DNA from 2 places in the Brevundimonas sp. VNH65 genome. Region 1 is predicted to be linked to the other one. Evidence: riboswitches for the same ligand, from Rfam matches in the RefSeq annotation. Region 1 holds a riboswitch; the other holds the start of a gene.
What was found. A riboswitch is a leader RNA that binds a small molecule or an ion and turns the genes downstream of it on or off. The one in region 1 is predicted to bind cobalamin.

Region 1 (7,029 bases):
GCGCAGGAAGGTCGATTTACCCGCCATGTTGGGGCCGGTGACGATGGACAGCCTGGCATGACCGGCGCCCTCGCCGTCCAGGCCGCAGTCGTTGGGGGTGAACGGATCGCCCGCCGCCTTGACGGCCGCCTCGACCACGGGGTGGCGACCGCCGCGGACCTCGAAACAGCGGCTGTCGTCGATGACCGGGCGCACGGCCCCGACCTCCTCGGCCCATTCGGCCAGGGCGGCGGTCGCGTCGAGCTCGGCCAGGCTTTCGGCCACGGCCTGCAGCGGGGCGGCCAGGCGCTGCACCTCGGCGCGCCAGCGCTCGAAGGTCTCGCCCTCGATGGCCAGGGCGCGGAAACCCGCCTGGCTGATCTTGGCGTCCAGCTCCGACAGTTCGACGGTGGTGAAGCGGACCTGGGCGGCCAGGGTCTGGCGATGGATGTAGGGGCTTTCGGGACCGGCCCTCAGCAGGCCCTCGGCGTGTTTGGCCGTGGTTTCGAGGAAATAGCCGAGCACGGCGTTGTGGCGGATCTTGAACGGGACGCGGCTGTCGGAAACGGCGCGGGCCTCCAGTTCGGCGACGACGCGGCGGCTGTCGTCCCGGAGCCGGAGCGCCTCGTCCAGTTCGGGGCGGTAACCGGGCCGGACCAGGCCGCCGTCGCGGGCCAGATGCGGCGGCTCATCGACCAGGCCGTCGATCAGTTCGGCCAGCAGGCGGCCGACCTCGGCGGGCGGCGACAGGCCGTCCAGACAGGCGGAAAGGCGCTCCGGCGGGGGATTGAGCGGATCGCCGACGGGGTGGCCGGCGGTGAGAAACAGCCCGCCGACGGTCTCGGCGGTGGCAAGGCCGGAGCGAACCGCCGCCAGATCGCGCGGGCCGCCGCGCCCGAGCGCCAGACGGGAGACGGCGCGGGCCACGTCGGCGGAGGCGCGCAGGGCGTCGCGCAGGTTCCGGCGCAGGTCGCGCCGCTGCAGCAGCCATTCGACGGCGTCGAGCTGGGCGTTGATGGCGGCGGGCTGGCTGAGCGGGCGGGAGATGCGTTCGGCCAGGGCGCGGGCGCCGCCCGAGGTGACGGTGCGGTCGATGGTGTGCAGCAGGCTGCCTTCGCGCTCTCCTCTCTGGCTGCGGTCGATCTCGAGCGAGGTCCGGGTGGCCGGATCGATGGCCAGGCGGCCCGTCTCGGTCGAGCGACGAGGCGGGGCGAGGGCCGGGACCTTGCCCGCCTGGGTCGTCTCCAGATAGGCGGCGATCAGACCCAGCGCCGAGACCTCCGCCTCCTCGAAGGCGCCGAAGCCGTCCAGCGACGATACCCCATACAGACGCTCCACCCGCGACCGGGCGGCGGTCGGCTCGGCCACGGCCGAGGCCAGGGCCTGGACCAGACCGCCCGAGCCGTCCAGCGCCGGACGCACGGCCTCGTCGGAATAGAGTTTGTCGGGGACCAGAACCTCGGACGGACGGAAGGCGGCCAGGGCCGAGGCGAGGTCGCCCAGGTCGCAGGCCAGGCAGTCGACGGCGCCGGCCGAAAGCTCGACCACGGCGACGGCGGCCCGCCCCCGGCGCACGGCCACGGCGGCCAGGCGATTGGCGCCCCGCGCGTCCAGCAGACTGTCCTCGGTCAGGGTGCCGGGCGTGACCACGCGGACGATATCGCGCGCCACAATGGCCTTGGAGCCGCGCTTTTTCGCCTCGGCCGGAGTCTCGATCTGCTCGCAGATGGCGACCCGGTGGCCGAGGCGGATCAGCCGGGCCAGATAGCCGTCCAGCGCATGGACCGGCACCCCGGCCATGGGGATATCCTCGCCCTGGTGCTTACCGCGCTTGGTCAGGGCGATGCCGAGGGCGGCCGAGGCGATCTCCGCGTCCTTGAAGAACAGCTCGTAGAAGTCCCCCATACGGAAGAAGACCACCGCGTCCGGCTGGGCCGCCTTGGCCGCCAGATACTGACCCATGACGGGGGTCACGCCTTCAATGGCGGGAGGGTGAGCGACAGGGGCGTTCATGAAGGGCGCAAGGTGACGGATCGGACCCGGCGGCTCAAGCGATTCGTCCGGGCTTGCCGCGACGCTTCGCATCTGCGAAAGGCGCGGTCAGGCGGTTAAGGGAACGCGGTCAGACACCGCGGCTGTGCCCGCAACTGTAGGCGGCGAGGGCCGTCGTCCGATCCGGGAGCGATCCCGGCGTCACTGCGCAAGCGGGAAGGCGAGGACGGCGATCCGGCGACCCGCAAGCCAGGAGACCTGGCCGCCCCCGTCGCTCGTCCGCTGTCCGGGACCAGACAGAGGCGTGGGGCCTGCCCCCTGCTGACCGCAGGGATGTTCCGTCGAAGCGACCCGATCTCTGCGCCGTTCTGATCCGATCAGGGCGGATTGGTCGCTTTCACGTCCCGGCGCGCGCGGTCGCCCGGACCGTCAAGGAACACGCTCCATGAAGCGTTCTCTCTTCGCCTCCACGGCCGCCCTGGCCGTCTTCACCGCCTTCGCCGCCCAGGCGCAATCTGGCGCGCAGTCTTCCGACCCGACCGAGGTCGAGGATGTGGTCGTCACCGCCGCCCGCCTGCCCGCCGTCGTGTCCGAAACCCCGGGCGCCCGCGTCATCGACGGCGCGACCATCGAGCAGCGCGGCGCGGTCTTCGCCGCCGATATCCTGGCCGACGTGCCGGGCCTGTCGGTGGTGCGCACGGGGGCGTTCGGCGGCGTCGCCCAGGTGCGGATGCGCGGCGCCACGCCGGGCAAGACCCTGGTCCTGGTCGACGGGGTTCCGGTCAACGATCCGGCCGAGATCAACGGCGCCTATGACTTCTCCGGCTTCGAGCTGGGCGACGTCGATCGCATCGAGGTCCTGTCGGGTCCGCAGTCGTCCCTGTGGGGGTCGGACGCCATCGGCGGGGTGATCGCCTTCACCACCCGCGAGGTGGACGGTATCCGCGCCGAGGGCGAGGCGGGAAGCTTCTCCACCCTGCGCGGCCGGGTGGCGGTCGGCACGGCCAACGAGACCTCCGCGTTCGGGGTCTGGGCCTCGCGCTTCCACACCGACGGGATCTCGGCCGCCGACGAGGCGGACGGCAATGACGAGGCCGACGGCTTCGACAACACCACCCTGGGGGCCAAGGGGCGTTACGGCTTCTCCGGCGGGCTGACCCTGGACGGTTCGCTGCGCTGGTCCGAGAGCCGGGCGGACATCGACGGCTTCCCCGCCCCGACCTACGCCCTGGCCGACACCCTGGACACGACCGAAAGCGAGCAGTGGTCGGGCCAGGTGCGGGCGCGCCTGAACCTGCTGGGTCTGGATCATCAGTTCAGCTTCGCAGCCTCGGACATCGTGCGCGACACGGTCTCCAGCTTCCCTTCGCACTTCGAGGCCGACCGCCAGGTGTGGCGCTGGCAGGCGGATGGCGCGGCCTTGAGCGACAGCCTGCGCTACGCCTTCGGCGCCGAGCGTGAGGACACGTCCGGCAGCCTGTCGTCCGGGCTTGCCGAGGAACTGGGCGCGACCTCGGTCTTCGCGGTGGCCAACTGGGACGCGACCGAGCGGCTGAACCTGACCGGCGCCCTGCGCTGGGACGACACGGACGACTTCGGATCGGAGACCACGGGCCGCCTGTCGGCGGCGTTCGAACCGGGCGGCGGCTTCATCCTGTCGGGCGCCTGGGGCACGGGCTTCAAGGCGCCGTCGATCAGCCAGGCGGTCTGCGACTTCTGCTATTCGTCCGCGCCCTTCCCCGTCCTGCGTCCGGAAACGGCCGACAGCGTCGAGGCGGCGATCGGCTGGGCCTCGGCCGACGGCCGCATCGAGGGTCGGGCGACGGTCTATCGCCTGAATGTCGAGGACCAGATCACCTATGTCTCCGATCCGGTCACCTGGGACAGCTACTACGTCAACATCGCCGAAACCCGGACGGACGGGGTCGAACTGGAAGGCCGGGCGCGTCTGGGGGGCGGCTTCGACCTGAGCCTGGCCTATGCCTGGACCGACGCCCGGGATCAAAGCAACGATCGGCCTCTGGCGCGCGTGGCCGAACACTCGGGGTCGGCGACCCTGGGCTGGACCGGCCGACGCCTGTCGGGCGCCCTGACCATCCGGGCCGAAGGCGACGAGCCGGACAACAACACGGCGACGGCGCCGACCCGCGAGGGCTTCGTCACGGCGAATCTGAACGCGGCCTGGCGGCTGTCGGATCAGGTGGCGGCGACGCTGCGGGTCGAGAATCTGGCCGATGAACACTATCAGCAGGTGCTCGGCTACGGCGAGCCGGGCCGGTCGGCCTATGTCGGGGTCAGGCTGCGCTACTGATCCGGCGGACGTCGTCCATCGGCGTCAGGCCTGTCCCGTGCAGGGCGCGGGACAGGTCGGCGGCCTGGGGCAGGGCCAGGGTCCCCCAGTCCAGATCGGGCCGGGGGGCGTGGGCCGCCGCCAGCATGGCGCGCAGTTCGGCCGCCGAGGCGACGCTGGCCACGACGGCGGCCACGCCCGGAAGATTGAGCGCATAGGCGAGGGCCGCCTGCATCGGATCGATCCGCGCCTCGGCCAGCCGGCGCCTCACCCGCGACAGCGCGGCGGCGTAGGGCTGGAATTCGGGCGGCAGGGCGTCCCCGGCCATGAACAGCAGGCCGCTGACGAAGGGGGCCGCGACGTGGATCTCGACGCCCAGGGCCGCCAGGGCGTCGAGCACGCCGTCCTCGGCCGCCCGCTGGTCCAGGATGTTGCAGGGAATCTGGATGACGTCCGGCTGGAACCGGCGCGCCAGCAGGGCCGGGCCGTCCTCGACGGTGGCGCAGACGCCGATCTTGCGGAACAGCCCCCGGTCCTTCAGCGCGTTCAGCCGGTCCCACAGGGCGCGGCCCTCGGCGCCGGCCAGATCCGACGGATTGGACACCAGCAGGGTCTCACCGCGCGGCAGGCCCAGACGTTCCAGCGAGCGCCGGGCGCGGGCCTCGACCCGGTCCAGGCCCTGGGACAGGGGCACGGTGCGCGCGGTGACGGCGAAGGGGGTAGGGAAGGGCCAGGCCTGGCCCAGAAGCCGCTCGTTGTCGCCCTCGGGCCGCGTCGCGACCATGGCGCAACCGGCGTCGGCGGCGGTCTGCAGCAGGACGCGCAGGGCCTCTTCGCGCACGCCGGGCGGCGGTCCGCCGGCCGCGATCTGGGCGCGCTCGGGCTCGGTCACCACGGCGATGGCGAGCCTGGCGGCGACGGACGGGGCGGCGGACGATCTCACCCGGCCATAGTGGCGGGCAAAGCTTAAGGGAGGCTCACCCGAAAGTTGGCCAAACCTTACCGGCGGAACCCTGTGCGCCGAAAGCGGGATGGGCGCGTGCGCGGCAAGACGCCTCGGAACCGCCCGCCCGCGGTGGCGTTGACAGCGATAGTCGCCTATCTACGGTCAAGCTGACCGCAAGGAGCATTTCAACATGGCCACCACCAAAGCGCGCGAAGACATCAAGAATGACCTGAAGACCCTCAAGGAGGATCTGAAGGTGGGCGCGCGCGAGGAGACCGCCCGCCTGAAGGAAAAGGCGACCGCCGCCCAGGCCCGCGCTCGCGCCAAGGCCGCCGAGGCCGAGGCCGCCATCCGCGAGAAGTCGGACGAGCTGCGTGAACGCGCCCGCGGCTATTACGACACCGCCCGCGTGCGCGGCCGCGAATATTATGACGACGCCGCCGAGCGTCTGGACGAGGCGCAACGCTATCTGACCGAGCGGGTGCAGGAGCGCCCGGTTCAGTCCACGGCCATCGCCCTGGGCGTCGGCGTGGTGATCGGCCTGCTGCTCGCCGGCCGCCGTCGCTGATGATCGGCAAGAGCCTGATCCGCAAGCTGGTGGCGGGCTTCGCCGCCGCCGGCGCCGCCTTCGTGGCCGTGGTCGCCCTGGGCGCCGCCGTCTTCTACGGTCTGGCCCTGGTGCTGCCGCCGCTGGGCGCGGCGTCCCTGACGTTCGTGCTGTTCGGACTGGTCGCCCTGGTCATCGCCCTGGTCTTCCTCAAGGACGGCGGGATCGTGGGTGACGACGACGATGACGATGAGGATGAGCCGGAAAGCCTGGCCAGCCGCGCCGTCCACCTGATCCGCGAGCGTCCGATCGTCGGCGCCGGCCTGGGTCTGGGGGCGCTGTTCTTCCTGGTCCGCAATCCGGCCCTGGCGGCGATCGTGGCCAGCATGGTCACCGAGAAACGGATGGAAAGCCGGGGCTACGGCAAGCGCCGTCGCTGACAGTTTTCTTGCCCGGAAAAGACTCCCGTCGGCCCGATCCCTGGATCGGGCCGATTTCGTTTGAGACGTGGCCGGATTTCGACTCAGCCAGGCCTCAATCGGGAACGACGTGGCCGTGATGACGTTTGAATATCACGGCGTCAGGGCGTCCTGACGTGAAGCGGAATACTCACCCTTTCTCGTTGAGGAGACCTGTCATGCTGCGTTGGGCCATCATCTTCTTCGTCGTCGCGCTGGTCGCGGCCGTCCTCGGCTTTGGCGGCATCGCCGGCATGTCGATGGAAATCGCCAAATTCGTCGCCATCATCGCCCTGATCCTGTTCGTCGTCTCGCTGGTGGCGGGCGGCCTGAGGGGGCGAGGCACGCGAATCTGACCTCGGCGTCAGACCGCACGACAAGGGCCGCATCTTCGGATGCGGCCCTTTTCATTTCCGGGATGTGGGGCGGACCGACGCCCCTGCGTCAGGTCCCGGCCCGCTCGCGCGCGCCGGGGCGGATGGGATCGGGGGCGGTCTCGGCGTGGCGCGTGTCCTGACGGCGCGGCAGGCGCCAGGTGCGCGACGGGGCGAAGCCGTGTCCGTCCCAGGCCAGGGCTGTGACCACCACTTCGTGCGCCGTCCATTCGACCTGGTTGAAACTGGGCGGAGCCCCCCGCTCGCGATGCGACAGGGTTCCGCATCCCACCGCATAGGAGCAGCGGTCGCCCAGTTCGATCGGCAGGGCGAAGGGGATGTGGGTGTGGCCGGTCATGATCAGGTCGACCCCCGCCTCGGCGAAGATCAGGGCGGCGGCGTCGCCGCGTTTGACGTCGCCGGTCATCGGGGCGCCGATCATC
Region 2 (7,029 bases), on a different contig from region 1:
CGCCCTGGGGCGGCGGCGGCGGCAATCCCGAGCTGCGGCCGTTCATCGCCGACGTGGCCGACATCTCGATCGAGAAATACTTCGCCAACCGTCGCGGCTATGTCTCGCTGGCCGGCTTCTACAAGCAGTTGCAGACCTATGTGTACAACCGCAACCAGATCTTCGACTTCACCGGCTATCCCACCGGCGGCGTGACCCCGGTGATCAATGAGGGGATCGTCGGCGCGCCGGACAACGGCGACGGCGGCTGGATCAAGGGCGTGGAGTTCGCGATCTCGACCCCGTTCGACATCTTCCATCCGATGCTGACCGGCTTCGGCATGCAGTTCAGCGCCTCGGCGACGGACAGTGAGATCCAGCCCGATCCGACCCAGGCCCCGACCACCCTGCCGGGCCTGTCGGAGACGGTGGTCAACGCCTCGATCTACTATGAACGCGCCGGCTTCCAGGCTCGCGTCTCCAGCCGCTACCGCTCGGACTTCCTGGGCGAGGTGGCCGGCTTCGGCAACGGCCGGACCCTGCGTTCGGTCGCCGAGGAGAATGTGATCGACGCCCAGATCGGTTACGAGTTCCAGTCCGGCTGGCTGGAGGGCCTGTCGATCCTGGCCCAGGCCAACAACCTGAACGACGAACCGTTCCAGACCTTCCAGAACGGCGACGAGCGCCAGACCATCGACTACCAGCACTACGGCCGGACCTTCCTGATCGGTCTGAACTACAAGTTCTGACCCTGCCTTCCTGAGCTGACGCGCGTCACTTTCCTCCCCGACGTGTCGTCAAAGACTGGGCCGCCCTTCTCCGGAAGGGCGGCCATTTTCTTGACTCGTCGAAGGCGCAGCGCAGGCGTTGGTCAGGACGGCAGCATGTCGATCAGGCGGCCGGCGGGGCTCTCGTATATCCGGGCGTCCACGCCGTAGGCCGCCCGGATGTTCGCCGGCGTCAGGGCGTCTTCCGGCGCCCCATCGGCCAGGATCGCGCCATCGGCCATCAGCACGATCCGATCGGCCAGCCGCGACGCCAGCGTCAGGTCGTGCAGGGTCAGGACGACGCCTCGCCCCTGATCGGCCAGCGACCGGAACAGGCGGGCCGCCTCCATCTGATGCGCGGGGTCGAGGCCGGTCAGCGGCTCGTCGGCCAGCAACCATTCCGGCGATCCCGCCAGGGCGCGGGCGATCAGCACGCGGGCGCGCTCTCCGCCTGACAGCGTCTGCACGATCCGGTCGGCCAGTTCGACGGCCGAGGCGGCGGAGAGGGCCTGATCGACCGCGGCCTGATCCTCGCGCGTCAGGCCCCGCGCGCCGGTGAAGGGCGCCCGGCCGAGGCCGACCAGGGTGCGGGCGGTCACCGGCCAGGCGATCTCGGGCGTCTGGGGCAGGACCGCCAGGCGGCGGGCGCGGTCGCGGTCCGGCAGGATCCGCAGATCGGACTCGCCCATCCGGACCTGGCCCGAGGCCGGAGCGGTCAGTCCGGCCAGGGCGTGCAGCAGGGTGGACTTTCCGGCCCCGTTGGGCCCCAGCACCACGGTGACCCGGCCGGGGGTCAGCGACAGGCTGACGGCGTTCAGGACCCTGCGGCCGCCGAGCCGCAGCGACAGGTCGCGACAGGACAGATCGGCCGGGCTCATGCCATCCGCCTCCGCTCGGCCAGCAGGATCAGCAGGAAGAAGGGCGCCCCGACCGCGGCCATGGCCACGCCGAGACGGATCTCGACCGCCGCCGGGATCAGCCGCACCAGAACATCGCCCGCCAGGGTTATGGCGGCGCCGCCCAGGGCCGAGGGCAGCAGCAGGGCCCCCGGCCTCGCCCCGACCAGAGGGCGCAAGAGATGCGGCGTCACCAGGCCGACGAAGCCGATCACGCCCGTCACCGCCACGGCGCCGCCCGCCGCCAGACCGACGCCGAGCGCCAGCAGGGCCCGGGTGCGGGGCAGGGAGACGCCCAGGGAACGGGCGCCGGTCTCGCCCAGGGTGAGGACGTCCAGCGCCGGTCCCGTCGCCGCCAGCAGCAGGCATCCGGCGACGATGAAGGGCAGGGCCAGTCCCACCTCGTCGAAACTACGGTCGGCCAGCGAACCCATCAGCCAGTTGACGATCTCGGCCACGGCCCACGGATTGGGCGCCAGGCTGAGGGCCAGAGAGACCCCGGCGCCGGCGATGATGTTCAGCACCGTCCCGGCCAGGATGAAGCCCACCAGACCCGAGCCGCCGCCGGACAGCAGCAACAGGATCGCCACCCCGATCAGGGCGCCGGCCATGGCGGCGAAGGGCTGGACCCAGGGGCTGACGACCGTGGCGCCGTAGTACAGGGCGATGACCGCGCCGAGGGCGGCGGTGGACGACACGCCCAGCACGCCAGGATCGGCCAGGGGGTTGCGCGTATAGCCCTGCAGCGCCGCCCCCGACAGACCCAGCGCCGCCCCCACCAGCACGGCCAGGATCGCCCGGGGCAGGCGCAGTTCGAAGACGATGGCCCAGCGAGGATCGAGGTCGGGCGAGGTCCAGGCGCTGAAGGGAACCCACACCGGCCCCGCCGTCAGGCTGAGCGCGAACAGAAGCGCCAGTCCAGTCAGCAGGGCCGCATACAGTCGGGCGGACGTCATGCGCGGCCCTCCACGCTGCGACGCGCGGCGGCCAGGGCGCGAGCGGTCTGCATCAGCACCGGCCCGCCGCAGAACATCAGCTTCTCGGGAAACACCGCCCGGTTCAGGCGCGGCGCCAGCCGGTCCAGGGCCGGATGGCGCATCGTCCGCTCGGCCCAACCGGGCGATCCGGGCCAGGGCTCGCCGGTCAGCAGCAACTCGGGCGGATCGGCGATCAGCCGTTCCAATGACAGGGTTCCCGAGCCTGTCAGCCCATAGCGGCCGGCGACATTGGCCAGCCCCATCCGGCTCATCATTTCGTCCATCAGGGTGCCGGGCCCCGAGACGAAGCCGCCGGGCATGAAGACGAGGGCGGGGATCGTCCGGCGGCCGGGCGTTGGAGCGCTGTCGCGCAGCACGGCATCAATGGATCGGACCAGGGCCTCGCCGCGTGCGGGCTCGCCGACGACGGCGGCGACGCGGCGGACCTGCTCCAGACTGGCGGCCACGGTCGCGGGCACGTCGAACCGTTCGACGCGAATGTCGAGACGGCCCAGGGCGGCGGCGGTCCGCGCCCCGCCCCACTGGTCCCCGAGGACCAGATCCGGCCGCAGGGCCAGAACCTCCTCGGTCGTGCCCCGGGTGAAGGGCAGGGTCCGCGCCGCTTCGGCGATGGTCGAGCCGTGGCGGTCGCGCGAATAGCGGCTCAGGGCGGCGATCCGGCCGGGCGCGACCAGGCGGATCAGGATGACGTCCAGGCAGGGATTCAGGGACACGATCCGGCGAGGCCGGTCGGCGGCGCGAACCGGTGCGGCCGCCAGGGCGATCGCGCCGGTCAGCAGGGCGCGGCGGCGAAGGGACGGGGCGGCTGACGGCATGGCGAACCTTCGGGCGGACCTGGGACGACGAACGGCTGTCGTCGGTCGGGCGGGCCCGCTTCCTCCGACGCACCCCGGCCGGATGAAGGACGACGGCGACGGGCAGGTCTCCTGACTCGCGGGTCGTCGCCGTCGCGCCGCCTTCCCGGGGCGCAGCCCTGACGGACCCGGTTCCCAGTGGCGTCCGGCGCACGGCTCGCCGCCTACAGTTGCGGGGGCAGTCGGGGCTTTGGACCCCGTTCCCTTTTCACCCCGAGGCCTGGACGACGCCGGGGAACCTGTCGCGCCGACAGGGGTAGTCCAGTCACGGGGTCGCGGCAAGGCGAGCTTGCGCCGACCGCCCGCCTTTCGTCGCGAGCGCCGGCGTGACACGGTGGGCCTTCTCCCCGCCGCCCATGGACGCCATGAAAACCGCCCTCGTCTATCCCCTGGCCGCTCTGGCCGAGATCGCCGGCTGTTTCGCCTTCTGGGCCTGGCTGAGAAGCGGCCACTCAGTCTGGTGGATCGTGCCCGGGACGGTCAGCCTGGCGGTCTTCGCCTGGCTGTTGACCCTGGTCCCCAGCGAGGCGGCAGGCCGCGCCTTCGCCGCCTATGGCGGGGTCTATATCTGCGCCAGCCTGATCTGGATGCGTCTGGTGGAGAAGGCCTCGCCCGACCGCTGGGACCTGATCGGCGGGGCGGCCTGTCTGATCGGCGCCGCGATCATCCTGTTCGGCCCGCGAGGGTGATTTTCAGCGAATGCTGCGGGGAGGTGTTCCAGGCCTCGGCGCCGTCCGTAAAGAAGGGCGGGTGATCCCGGGAAAGCCAGGGATCACCCGCGACGGCCGTTCCTGTGGAGGAGGGATGACGGATCGGCCGGACCGGATCAGAACTTGCGCGCGACGCCGATGGAGACGACCCAGGGGTCCAGGTCGACGTCGCTCTTCAGGGCGCCGGCGTTGATGGAAGCGTCGGTGCTGAACCAGACCTTCTTCACATCGACATTGAGGCTCCACGGACCGGTCAGGCCGATGTCCGCTCCCGCCTGCGCGGCGAGACCCACGCCGTCGTCCAGCTCGACGTTGAAGCCGTTCCGGTCATCCCCGCCGTAGAACAGCATGGCGTTGACGCCGGCGCCGACATAGGGGCTGAAGCGGCCCTGTGTCAGGGGGCGGTACTGGACGGTCACCACAGGCGGCAGAACCCAGGTCTCGTGCACCGCCACGTCGGTGGCTCCACCCTGGGCGCGCACCTCATGCCGGGTCGTGCCGAGGATGCCTTCGACCGCCCAGTGGTCAGTGATGAAATAGGTGAAGCCGAGGGTCGGCATGGTGCTGTCGCCGACATCGACATGCAGGCCCGACGCGGCGCCGGCGGCCGTCGTGACGGCTGCGTCGGTGTTCGACGAGACATTGCTGACACGCCCGGAAACGACCCAGTCGCCCGCGCGCGGCGCGGTCCAGTGTGTTGGGGTCTGGGCCAGCGCCGGCGTCGCGAAGGCGGCGGCCAGGACGGCGGAAAGGAGAAGGGTCTTGGATGTCATGGCTTTCTTCTGTCCCGACGCCGGGTCGCCTCATGCGGCCGGATCAGCGTCTTGGTCGGCCAGATGAGCCAGGCCCGCTCCATCGGCCTTGATCCATCTCAAAACCACAAGAAAAATGTGGATTTACGGGTCCGGTTGACCGTCCGGTTCGCTCTGTCAGCGTTCGTCAGTGTCGGTCGACGGGGTTTGGCGTCTCATCCTCACGTCATGAGAACGCTGTCGCTGTCCATCATCGCGGTTCTGATTTTCGGAGGGGTCGCTCAGGCCCAGTCGATGAACGTGCGGGGGATCACCGACGACGTCCTGCGCGACATCTGCGGCCCCTTCTCGCGCGATCGCGACATGTGGGCGGTGTTGGGGGCGGCGGAACGGCTCGGATATTCGGTGATGAGCCACGATCCGGTCAATCTGAGGATCGGCGCGGCGGACGCCCAGCCTCCGCCACGGGGGCTGGTCCTGTTCCGCCGCCATCGCGGCACGGTCCGGCTGAGCATGGAGTATGGCCGCGGCCTGTGCGGCGTCGGCATCGAGGAGGGAACCGTGCGGACGGTGGCCGAGGCCGCCGGACCCCACCTGCGGGCCCTCGGGCTGGAACCGGTTTTTGAGGCGGTCGACGAACGACCCGCCGTGTCGGTCTGGCGTGGTTCGGGCCTCCAGGTCGTGATCGCCGGCAGCCTGCATCACAGACCCGGCGTCGAACTGGTGCTTGAGATCGCCCCTGGCGGCGCCGATTGAGGGCAGGTGCAAAAACGCCCGGAGCGAACCTGGCTCCGGGCGTGATCGGTTTCGAAATCCGGGAGGGTCAGGCCGCGTCGTCGGGGTCGGGCGCCGACAGGCCCTCGTCGCCTTCGTCGAACAGGCGGAACTCGTGCCAAAGGCCGTTCAGCACGCCGAAGCCGACCGCCAGCCCGAGGCCCAGAATCCAGGTGAAATACCACATGGCGAATGTCCTTTAATGAGGGTCAGTAGAGGTCGGGGTTGGTCTTCAGTTCGCCGGTGGAGGCTCGGCCCCACAGCACCCGATAGACCCAGGCGGTGTAGATCAGGATCAGCGGCAGGAAGATGATCGTGCACACCAGCATGATGAACAGGGTCAGGTGGCTGGACGAGGCGTTGAACACCGTCAGGCTGGACTGGGGATCGACCGAACTGGGCAGGATGAAGGGGAACATCGACAGGCCGACCGTCGAGATGATCCCGACCGCCGACATCGAGGATCCGCCGAAGCCCAGAGCCGCCGACCGCTTCCACAGGCCGATCGTGGCCAGGGCCGCGCCGAGGAAGCCCAGGACCGGAGCGACCAGCATCCACGGATAGCGGCCGTAGTTGTCCAGCCAGGCGCCCGGCGAGGCCACGACTTCCGTCCGCAGCGGATTGGAGACGCCGTGCCCGTCGATCGCGCCCACGACGCTGAACCCCAGGCCGCCGAAGGCGACATACAGGCCGCCCAGGGCGAACAGGACCAGGCTGAGAACGCCGGCGATCGTGCCGAACCGGCGGGCGCGATCCACGACCGGACCCAGCTCGCCCTTGACCGAAATCCAGGCCGCGCCGTGCAGCACCAGCATGGCCACCGACAGCAGGCCGCTGAGCAGGGCGAAGGGCGTGAACAGACCCAGCAGATGCCCTTCGTAGAAGGACCTGAGGTCCGTATCCAGGCGGAAGGGCGCGCCGATCAGGACGTTGCCGACGGCCACGCCGAACACCAGGGCCGGAACGAAGCCGCCGATGAACAGGCACCAGTCCCAGAACGACCGCCATTTCGGGTCGGGCCGCTTGGACCGGTACTTGAACGCCACGGGCCGCAGGATCAGGGCGCTCAACACCAGGAACATGGCCAGGTAGAAGCCGGAAAAGCTGACGGCGTAGACGAAAGGCCAGGCGGCGAAGATCGCGCCCCCGCCCAGGATGAACCACACCTGGTTGCCTTCCCAGGTGGCGCCGACGGTGTTGATGACCATGCGGCGCTCGGCGTCGTTGCGTGCGACGAACGGCAGCAAGGCCCCCACGCCCAGGTCGAAGCCGTCGGTCAGGGCGAAGCCGATCAGCAGC

Region 2: it holds a riboswitch for cobalamin, as region 1 does, so the genes downstream of both, ACO2Q1_RS15265 (ABC transporter substrate-binding protein) here and ACO2Q1_RS04845 (TonB-dependent receptor plug domain-containing protein) in region 1, are expected to answer to the same signal.

The regions. Positions count from the first base shown of each region.
Region 1 is NZ_JBMSDX010000002.1:197,046-204,074, reverse strand. It holds gene mutS (DNA mismatch repair protein MutS) at 1-1,992, opposite strand, end outside; cobalamin riboswitch at 2,060-2,252, shown strand; gene ACO2Q1_RS04845 (TonB-dependent receptor plug domain-containing protein) at 2,417-4,282, shown strand; gene ACO2Q1_RS04840 (aldo/keto reductase) at 4,266-5,204, opposite strand; gene ACO2Q1_RS04835 (DUF883 family protein) at 5,398-5,775, shown strand; gene ACO2Q1_RS04830 (hypothetical protein) at 5,775-6,194, shown strand; gene ACO2Q1_RS04825 (DUF1328 domain-containing protein) at 6,392-6,568, shown strand; gene ACO2Q1_RS04820 (metallophosphoesterase family protein) at 6,657-7,029, opposite strand, start outside.
Region 2 is NZ_JBMSDX010000011.1:82,803-89,831, forward strand. It holds gene ACO2Q1_RS15250 (TonB-dependent receptor) at 1-728, shown strand, start outside; gene ACO2Q1_RS15255 (ABC transporter ATP-binding protein) at 851-1,624, opposite strand; gene ACO2Q1_RS15260 (FecCD family ABC transporter permease) at 1,621-2,598, opposite strand; gene ACO2Q1_RS15265 (ABC transporter substrate-binding protein) at 2,595-3,455, opposite strand; cobalamin riboswitch at 3,540-3,752, opposite strand; gene ACO2Q1_RS15270 (YnfA family protein) at 3,860-4,183, shown strand; gene ACO2Q1_RS15275 (OmpW/AlkL family protein) at 4,321-4,977, opposite strand; gene ACO2Q1_RS15280 (hypothetical protein) at 5,185-5,712, shown strand; gene cydX (cytochrome bd-I oxidase subunit CydX) at 5,780-5,917, opposite strand; gene cydB (cytochrome d ubiquinol oxidase subunit II) at 5,940-7,029, opposite strand, start outside.